One region of the Exiguobacterium sp. BMC-KP genome, then DNA from elsewhere that is predicted to be linked to it. Evidence: riboswitches for the same ligand, from Rfam matches in the RefSeq annotation. Region 1 holds a riboswitch; each other region holds the start of a gene.

Region 1 (3,274 bases):
CATGGAGAAATAGAATGCGGTAAAATAGAAGAGAATTCATAAAATCTGACCGTATGTCAGAAAGAGGGGGAGAAAAGATGGCTCAAAAGAATAAAAAGTTATCAAAGGGAGCTTGGCTCAGTATTGGTGCCTTGTTGGTCACACAAGCAGTTAGTCTGTTTCTCAGTGCTCGAAAGTCAGGACGTAATCCATGGGTTTGGGGAGGAGCTGGACTCGTTCAATTTCCACTTCCGGCAATCGCCTATTTGATTTTAGAAAGACAAGCAAAGCAGAAAAAATAATAAAAACAGGTCCGATCATGACGATCGGACCTGTTGTCGATTAAGAAGAAATTTTTTCTTGCTTCGTCGATGTCTTTTTCATGCGTGGGAATCCGAAGAAGATGGCGATTGATCCACAAATGAAGAGTAGGAACGGATAGAACAGATACGGAATCAGTTCAGGAGAAGCCGTCTTCGTCAACTCCGCTGCAATCAAAAGCTGTGCTCCATACGGGATGATGCCTTGAATACCACAAGAGAAGATATCGAGGATACTCGCCGATTTCTTACGATCAACTTCATACGTATCTGCTATTTCAGCTGCTAGTGGTCCAGCGACCAAAATCGAGATCGTATTGTTTGCCGTCGCAAGGTTTGTTGCGCTGACGAGTGCTGCCATACTGAATTCAGCACCACGACGTTGTGAAATCTTGCGTGTCAGCGTCTCTTTTAAGAAAGCAATTCCGCCGTTGAACGTAATCAAGCTGACGAGACCACCCATGAGGAGTGTCAAAATTGAAATCTCAGCCATTCCTAACATCCCTTCGGACATCGAGAGGACGAATCCACTTAAGCCGAAGCTACCGTCGATCATACCGATGATGCCGGTGAGTAACGTACCACCGATGAGAACAAGAATGACGTTGACGCCAAAGATCGCTAGTACGATGACGGCAAGGTACGGAATCAATTTATAGAACTCGAATGCTTTTGCTTCGACGACGTCACCAGAACCAGACACGAATGCGAGTAGGATGACCGTCAAGATGGCAGCCGGGAGAACGATCATGAAGTTCGTTCGGAATTTATCGCGCATGTTCGTTTTTTGTGTCCGAACGGCAGCAATCGTCGTATCGGAAATGAATGACAAGTTATCTCCGAACATCGATCCACCAACGACAGCTGCCGCTGCGATGGCAACATTGATACCTGTCGCTTCATGAATACCGAAGGCGATGGGAGCAAGTGCAGCAATCGTTCCAGTTGATGTTCCCATTGCCATCGAAATGAAGGCGGCGATGATGAACAGACCACTCATGAGGAGCGAGGGAGGCAAGAACGTCAAGGCAGCATTAACGGTTGCATCGATTGCACCGATCGCTTCTGCAGTACCAGAAAACGTACCGGCTAATAAGAAGATGAAGACCATGATCATGATATCAGGATTCCCGGCACCAGTCGCAATCCGTTCGACGGTCTGGTTGATACTCCCTTTCGTTGTGATTGCAGCAAAGATTAAAGCGATCAAAGCGGCGATAAGAATCGGGAATTTGTAAAAGTCGTCATAAAAGATTCCGGCACCGATAAAGAGGACCAGGAATACGACGAGAGGAAGCAGTGCCCATTTGTTAGGCGTAATCGTTTCATTCATTGTTGACACCTCGTTTCTCAAAAATACAAAAAAAGACCCCTTCGCAAGAAAGAAGGAGGTCTTTATAAAATAAAGACGCTCTTCTTATCTCTCAAGCTTTCGCTTGCTGGATTTGGCACAGTACGAATCAAATCGTCCGCTGCCGAAACATCATCGGGCCAGTCCCTCCGTTTCTCGCGATAAAAAGAAGTCATTCAATTGTTGTAAAACACGTTTCTTACCGTACCGCATTGAGTAACGCGTGTCAACTGTACTTTACTGAAGTGCTTGTTTCAATGTCTGGACGTTTTCTTCCATCAATTTGAAATAAGAACTGTTTTGTTGCGTTTTCGTGACCGACTCTAGGTTATGAATCGTCACGGATTCAGCTCCGATTTCTTTTTGGATGACGCGCGCGACCTTCGGGGAAACAGTCTCTTCGAATGCGATATATTTCAAATCATGCATGCGTGCTTCTTTCACTAAAGCAGCCAGTTGCTTTTGTGAGGGTTCATCGGAAGGAGAAATTCCGGCGATTGGAAGTTGCGTAAATCCGTACCGTTCTGCAAGATAACCATAAGCGGCATGCGTGACAAGCAATTCTTTTTTCGATCCGTCAGCGACGGCTTGCTTGAATTGTTCGTCTAACTCATCAGCTTGTTGGTCGAAGGCTTCTAAGTTTTTCTCGAATGTTGCTTTATCTTTTGGTGCTTCTTTTGATAGAGCAATTGTAATCGAACGTGCCATTGCTTTCGCGTTGATAGGATCGAGCCAGACGTGTGGATCATATTTTCCATGATCATGTCCTTCTTCTTCATGCGCATGTTCATCCGTTGCGTGATCATCATGTCCTTCTTCTTCATGAGCGTGAAGCGTAGCATCCGATTCTAGTAAGGTAACGTCTTTACTCGTCTCAATGAAACGGACGTCCGTGCCTTTTAAGCTCTCTTGGATTTTTTTCGAATACGGTTCGAGTGTCGTACCTGTCAAGAGGAATAGGTCACCTTTAGCGATTTCAGTGAGTTGCTTTGAGGTGGGTTCATAAGAGTGAGGGTCTGCTCCAGGTGGGACGATCATCTTGACGCTGACTTGATCACCGCCGATTTCACGAGCAATAGCAGCGGTTGCGAACGTTGATGTATAAACTTCTGTCTGTTTGTTATTTGAAGTCGACGAATCGCTGTTTGAGCCGCAAGCTGCGAGGAGACTTGCACTCGCAAATGCGACCGTTAGAGCGGGAATGACTTTTTTCATTATGTGTTACCTCCGTTTTTAAAACGTAATTGTTCCGATTTGGACTTTTTCACTATAGCGGAACGTACGGGAGGCGTCAAGTAGGAATACCGAGACGTTCGACTTCTTTTAAAACGGGGTAAAAGAGTAATAAAGTGAAGAAACTGGTACGTCTTATTGGAGGTGATCAAGTGAAACGTGAAACTGCATGGCTAATGGGGGGAGCTGCATTATTGACGACGGCAGCAGCGGGAGCAAGCATTTGGAACAATTATGGGGCACTGCTTCGATGGACTGAACCCGCCTTGCCACTCACAGAAAAACAACTCGCACCGCGGACGCTCACCTACAAACAAGTGGGAGACCGCACCTTACAACTCGATCTCTATTATCCGCCAGGAGAAGGACCGTTTCCGGTCGCAATCTACGC
Region 2 (3,274 bases), on a different contig from region 1:
GAGATAGATCGAGTGTTGGAACAAGTTGGCGTCGATATTACCGCTACCGAGTGCGATGTTCGGTTGGATATAATCACTGAACTCGACGATTTCGACTTTGTAGCCTTTCTTTTCGAGTTGCGGCTGAATCGCTTGTTTGACCATGTCGCTATACGGACCGCTCGTCGCGCCAATCTTGATTGTCTTGTCTTTTTCGTCCGCACTGCTGTCTCCGCATCCTGCGAGGACTCCTGCACCGAGTAAGGCTGTGGCTAAAAAGGCATATCGTTTTTTCATGATTCCACTCTCCCTTTGTATGTATGATTAGCGTTTATCTGTTTTTCGCGCCAGTTGATTGCCAAGTGCTTGAATGCTTTGAACGATGACGATGAGGACAACGATCGTGACGATCATGATGACATTATCGTAGCGATAGTAACCGAATCGGATCGCGAGGTCACCGACACCTCCACCACCGACATTGCCAGCCATCGCCGAGAAGCCGATCAGGCTGATCGTTGTCAGGGTGATGCCTTGAATAATCCCTGGGAGTGCTTCCGGTAAGAGAACGCTGACGATGATCCGTAACGGTTTTGCGCCACAGGCTTCAGCGGCTTCGATCAAACCAGGTGGAATCTCACGCAGTGACGTTTCGACGAGTCGTGCGAGAAACGGAATTGCTGCGACACTGAGGCTGACGGACGCGGCCGTCGGACCAATCGTATTATCGAGTAACAGTTTCGTTAAAGGAATAAGGGCAACCAGCAAGATGATGAACGGCAATGACCGGACGATGTTGACGACGAAGTCAAGGACACGTCGGATAGCAACGTTTTGAAAGAACAGACCACGATCGGTGACGAACAAAATAATCCCGAGCGGAATCCCGACAACCAATGCGAATGTAAGAGAAATTCCGACCATCCATGCCGTCTCACCGAGTGCTTTCAGGAGCTCGGGTAACATCATTTGAATACGTTCAAGCCACATCCTGAATCACCTCGAGTGCATGAAGTTCAGTTGCGAGCCAGTCAAGGGCAGGGGCGATTTGGTCGGATGATCCCGTCAAACTGACGATCAGGACACCAAAGGCGACGTCTTGAATGTAGTCGACCTTCCCGTGCAAGATACTGACCGAGATATCGTAACGCCGAATGGCTTCTGATAGTGTACTCTCACCAGTTTTCTCACCTGTGAACTGTAAACGGATGATTTTTCCGGGTGTCGCTTGCAAGATGCGTTCCGGCAGTTCAATCTGTAGTGCCGTATCGACGTAATGTTGTGTGACCGGATGTTTGGCTTGACTGAACAAGTCATAGGTCGAAGCGACTTCGACGACTTCTCCTTGCGACATGACGGCGACGCGGTGGCAAATCTGTTTGACGACATCGATCTCATGGGTGATAAGAACGATCGTTAGACCGAGTCGTTCATTCAAATCTTTCAACAAATCCAAAATCTGCAGCGTCGTGACCGGGTCAAGGGCAGATGTCGCTTCGTCACATAACAGGACGGTCGGATTGTTCGCGAGTGCCCGGGCAATCCCGACGCGCTGTTTCTGCCCACCGCTCAGCTGACTCGGGAAATTCGTTTCAAATCCTTCGAGTCCGACAAGCGAAACGAGCTCACGAATCCGTTCTGGGAAATCGGCGCGTTTCACACCAGCTGACTTGAGTGCAAAAGCGATGTTATCCGCGACGTTACGTGATTGAATCAATTGGAAGTGTTGAAAGATCATTCCGGTCCGCAGTCGTAGTTGGCGCAAGTCCGCTTTAGACATCCCACCGAGCGAGACACCGTCGACCTTGATCGTTCCTTGTGTTGGATGCTCGAGTCCGTTGATCAGGCGAAGCAACGTACTCTTACCGGCACCGGATTCACCGATGATGCCGAAGATCTCTCCTTTTTGAATCGTCAAATCGACATCCCGTAATGCAAAAATCGGGGTCCGGTCTCGGACGAACCGTTTTGTAATGTGTTTGAATTCAATCATCCGCTCATCTCCTCATACAAAAAAAGTCGCTTTTTCCTAGTAGCAGAGCAACCAGAAAAAAGCGACGAAAGTGTAAGATTTCGTAACTTATCTCTCAGAATGAATCCATTCTGTAGGATGTGGCACCGTTCCTAATAGGTGGTTGCCGGACGTCGTTGGGCCTAATCCCTCGGTCGCTCTCGATAAGTAGTTATGCTGTTGGGATTTACTCTAACGGAAATGATTCCCATCTGTCAAATGTTTTTTCAGAATTATTCCGCAACAGGCGTCCGGAACAGGTTGAGCGTTCCGATTCGGTCAATGGCTTCCTCCAACCGTTCGACATCAGCAATCAAGCTAATTCGGACATAACCTTCTCCGTATTCACCGAAGAACGATCCCGGGGTTACGGCAACGTGCGCTTCGTCAAGCAGGTGATCGGTGAAGCTTTGGGATGTGTATCCTTCAGGCACCGGAAGCCAAACGAAGAATGAACCGCCTGGACGTGGTCCACTCCATCCAATTTCATCGAGTTTTGCGAACAACGCATCGCGGCGAGTTTCATACAGATTACTTAACTCGCGGACGCATGTCTGTTCGCTCGTTAAGGCAACGGTCGCCGCATGTTGAATCGGTGTGAATGCACTGACGTAGAGATGTTCTTGGTACGTCTCGATGCTTGAGATGACAGACGGATTTCCGATTGCGAAGGCAATCCGGAAGCCGGACATATTAAAGCGTTTTGAGAGCGAAAATAGCTCGATGCCGACGTCTTTTGCGCCTTCTGTTTGCAAGAAACTTCGGGTCGGACCATCGAAGCTGATACCGCCGTATGCTAAGTCATGGACGACACAAATATCGTTCGCATCCGCGAAAGCGACCGTTTGTTCGAAGGCTTCCGCTGTTGCCGTGGCGCCAGTTGGATTACTCGGATAGTTGAGGAACAACATCCGGGCACGCTCAACGTCTGTCGTATCGAGCAAATCATAATCCGGTAAGAAGTCGTTTTTCTCAAGCAACGGTAAGGTGATCGGGTATGCACCGGCAAGTGCAGCACCAGACAGGTAATCCGGGTATCCGGGATCCGGAACGATGACACCTTCCCCAGGGTTAACGATCGTTTGCGGTAAGGCGACGATTCCTGCCTTACTACCGAGAAGAATCGCGACTTCCGTTGCCGGATCGATCGTGACACCAAATTCGCTTGCGTAAAATCGCGCGACAGCTTGTTTTAGAAAATCATGTCCACGAAACGGTGGATATTGAAGGTTCGTTGGCTCATCGATCGCCTGTTTCAAAGCGTCGAGAATATGTACGGGCGTC
Region 3 (3,274 bases), on a different contig from region 1:
CGCGTAACGCGAGTTCGACCATTCGACCATAAAATGGAGCGGCTCCCAAGATCAGTGCCGGTAATGCTGCCGTTGGTCCGAGGAATGAACCGAAAAGCGCTAACGTAATCGGAATTAATAAGATCAGTAAGATGATGAATGGAACCGAACGGAAGACGTTGACGAGTAAGCTTAAGATTGAATAAAATGCTCGGTTCTTGAACAACAACTCTTCGTTTGTCGCAAACAATAATAAACCAATGATCAGACCGAGAATGAATGTCGAAAGACCGGCGACTGCTGTCATATAAACAGTACTGCCTGTCGCTCCCCACACCATCTCCCAGTCTAGGTTGTCAAAGAATGAAATCATCGGTGATCCACCTCCACTTCAACATCACTGGCTTGAAGCTTCGTGATGACCTCTTGTGTTGCTTCAGTTTCCCCGATCAACTGAATGAACAGTGTACCGAGTGCCCCTTCCTGCGATTGACCAACGTTCCCGCCGATGATATTGAACAGGACCGGTGAATCTTTCATGACTTCCGCAAGGATCGGGCTTTCCGCCGTCGATCCGACGAACGTCAACTGAACGATCTTTCCGGTTGGGTACCGTTCGCGGAGTTTCGCGAACGTCAACTCGTTTTCCAATGGTGACGTCAATTGTTTGACGAATTCCTTCGTCATCGCTTGCTTCGGATGACGGAAGACTTCTGCGACTGGACCTTGCTCGACGATTTTACCGGCTTCCATGACGGCGACCCGGTGACAGATTTTCTGAATGACGTGCATCTCATGTGTGATCAAGACGATCGTCAATTTCAGTTTCTGGTTGATGTCGACGAGTAACTCAAGGATTGAGTCCGTCGTTTTTGGATCGAGTGCACTTGTTGCCTCGTCACATAAGAGAACGTCCGGGTTCGATGCAAGTGCTCGAGCGATACCGACACGTTGCTTTTGACCACCGGATAATTGTGACGGGTAAGCCCCTTCTCGTCCGTCCAAACCAACGAGTTGGATCAACTCCGCGACTCGTTCTTTGCGGCGTGCTTTCGGGAAGCCACCGAGTTCGAGTGGGAACATGATGTTTTCTTCAACAGTCCGTGACCAGAGTAAGTTGAAGTGTTGGAAAACCATCGAGACATTCTTACGGACGCCTCGTAATTCTTTTGGTTTGAGTGATGTCATTTCAACACCATCGATTTGGATCGAACCACTCGTTGGTGCCTCGAGCATATTAAGCAAGCGAATCAGAGTCGATTTCCCTGCTCCGGAATAACCGATTATTCCAAAAATTTCACCGCGCTCGATTGTCAGATCAACATTCGCAACGGCTTCGACCGCTCCGCGCTTTGAGCGATAAATCTTTCCTACGTCTTGTAAACGAATCACAACTGTCCCTCCTAAATAAAAAAAGTGCGCGCGTTTTTGAGCAAACGCGCGCACTTTTCAGTACACAAAACCATTTGCTCTCATCTCCCAGACTTTTGTCTGCTGGAATTAGCACCACTTCGGATTAGATCCGCGGTTGCCGGGTTTCATCGGGCCAGTCCCTCCACCACTCTCGATAAGAGTTTCGGTATTAAGTTTGTAGAATATATTCTGAATATTAGCAGGGGTTATTTTTGTTGTCAAACAGTTTTTTCAGAAACTTTTTCGAGGAACGTGAAAGCACGTGTTAAGTCTTCTTTCAAATCTTCCGCATCCTCAAGTCCAACTGAAATCCGAACGAGACCGTCTGTGATCCCGAGTTCTGCCCGACGCTCTGCTGGGATTGACGCGTGCGTCATCCGTGCAGGAACGGAAATCAGACTCTCAACGGCGCCAAGACTCTCAGCGAGTGTGAAGAAGTGTGTTGCCTCGACGAGTTTTTCTGCGTTCGCTGCTGAACCGACATCAAAGCTGATCATCCCACCGAATCCAGTCGCTTGTTTCGCTTGGATGTCATGTCCAGGGTGCGATGCAAGTCCTGGGTAGAAGATGTTTGAAACGATGTCTTGTGCTTGTAAGAACGCAACGAGATCATGGGCTGTTTCTTCGATCGCATCCATCCGAATACCAAGCGTACGAAGACCACGGACGAGCAAGAAACTGTCTTGCGGTCCAAGAACGCCACCTGTCGAGTTTTGGATGAAGTGCAGTTCTTCGCCGAGCGCATCATCTTTGACGACGACAAGACCAGCGACGACGTCCGAGTGTCCGCCGATGTATTTTGTTGCACTGTGCAAGACGATGTCTGCACCAAGTGCGAGTGGTTGTTGATGGTATGGTGTTGCGAACGTGTTATCGACGACGAGTTTGAGATCGTGACGTTTTGCGATCGTTGCGATTGCCTCGATATCTGTTACTTTCAACAATGGATTCGTTGGTGTTTCGACGTAGACGATTTTCGTGTTGTCTTGAATCGCTGCTTCCGTTGCTGCAAGATCCGTCGTATCGACGAATGTCACTTGGATGTTGAACTTCGGTAAGACGCGTTGCATCAAGCGGAACGTTCCACCATAAACGTCATCTGTCATGACGATGTGGTCACCAGACTCAAGCAAATGGAAGACGGCATGGATCGCTGCCATCCCAGAACCGAATGCAAAACCACGTGCGCCGCCTTCAAGATCTGCAATCAAACGTTCGATGCTCGTCCGTGTTGGGTTCGCTGTCCGTGAGTATTCGTATCCGTCTTTGAGTTGACCGATTTTATCCTGCTTGTATGTGCTTGTTTGATAGATCGGTGGTGTGACGGCACCTGTTGCCCGGTCGACACCTGTTCCTCCATGAATCAATGCTGTCTTCTTACGCATGAGTTTCGTCCACCTTTTCAAAGATTTGTTGGCTTAAGTAGCGTTCGGCACTGTCTGCGAAGACCGTGACGATCGTACTGCCGGGGTGACGCTTCGCGATATCAAGGGCAGCAACGAGCGCTGCACCTGCTGAACTACCGACGAGTAGTCCTTCACGAGCGGCAAGTGTATGGACCGCGTCAAATGCATCGCGGTCAGAAATCGTATGAATCTCGTCAACGAGCTCACGCGGCACGAGACTTGGCCATTTTGCTGTACCGATGCCTTCTGTCTTGTGCGGACCGGCGGGACCACCGTTTAAAACGGAGCCTTCCGGTTCGACGATCGCTGCTTTTGTGCCGAGACGTTGTTTTAAGAAGTCCGCTGTTCCGGCAAATGTACCACCTGAACCACAACCGGCAACGAACCAGTCGATATGCGGTAAGTCAGCAATCAGCTCAGGACCGAGTGTCCGCTGATACGTGACTGGATTTTCTTCGTTTTCGAATTGTAACGGA

What was found. A riboswitch is a leader RNA that binds a small molecule or an ion and turns the genes downstream of it on or off. The one in region 1 is predicted to bind S-adenosylmethionine.
Region 2: linked by a shared signal. The riboswitch ahead of ADM98_RS15630 (methionine ABC transporter ATP-binding protein) and the one ahead of ADM98_RS02755 (Na+/H+ antiporter NhaC family protein) in region 1 are both predicted to bind S-adenosylmethionine.
Region 3: linked by a shared signal. The riboswitch ahead of ADM98_RS14660 (methionine ABC transporter ATP-binding protein) and the one ahead of ADM98_RS02755 (Na+/H+ antiporter NhaC family protein) in region 1 are both predicted to bind S-adenosylmethionine.

The regions. Positions count from the first base shown of each region.
Region 1 is NZ_LGIW01000012.1:244,272-247,545, forward strand. Features, by position in the region: gene ADM98_RS02750 (hypothetical protein) at 78-281, shown strand; gene ADM98_RS02755 (Na+/H+ antiporter NhaC family protein) at 322-1,632, opposite strand; SAM riboswitch class I at 1,714-1,818, opposite strand; gene ADM98_RS02760 (metal ABC transporter solute-binding protein, Zn/Mn family) at 1,888-2,865, opposite strand; gene ADM98_RS02765 (alpha/beta hydrolase) at 3,036-3,274, shown strand, end outside.
Region 2 is NZ_LGIW01000015.1:1,908,810-1,912,083, reverse strand. Features, by position in the region: gene ADM98_RS15640 (MetQ/NlpA family ABC transporter substrate-binding protein) at 1-276, opposite strand, end outside; gene ADM98_RS15635 (methionine ABC transporter permease) at 304-969, opposite strand; gene ADM98_RS15630 (methionine ABC transporter ATP-binding protein) at 959-1,972, opposite strand; SAM riboswitch class I at 2,057-2,161, opposite strand; gene ADM98_RS15625 (aminotransferase class I/II-fold pyridoxal phosphate-dependent enzyme) at 2,224-3,274, opposite strand, start outside.
Region 3 is NZ_LGIW01000015.1:1,713,997-1,717,270, forward strand. Features, by position in the region: gene ADM98_RS14655 (methionine ABC transporter permease) at 1-352, opposite strand, end outside; gene ADM98_RS14660 (methionine ABC transporter ATP-binding protein) at 349-1,371, opposite strand; SAM riboswitch class I at 1,449-1,553, opposite strand; gene ADM98_RS14665 (bifunctional cystathionine gamma-lyase/homocysteine desulfhydrase) at 1,611-2,777, opposite strand; gene ADM98_RS14670 (PLP-dependent cysteine synthase family protein) at 2,770-3,274, opposite strand, start outside.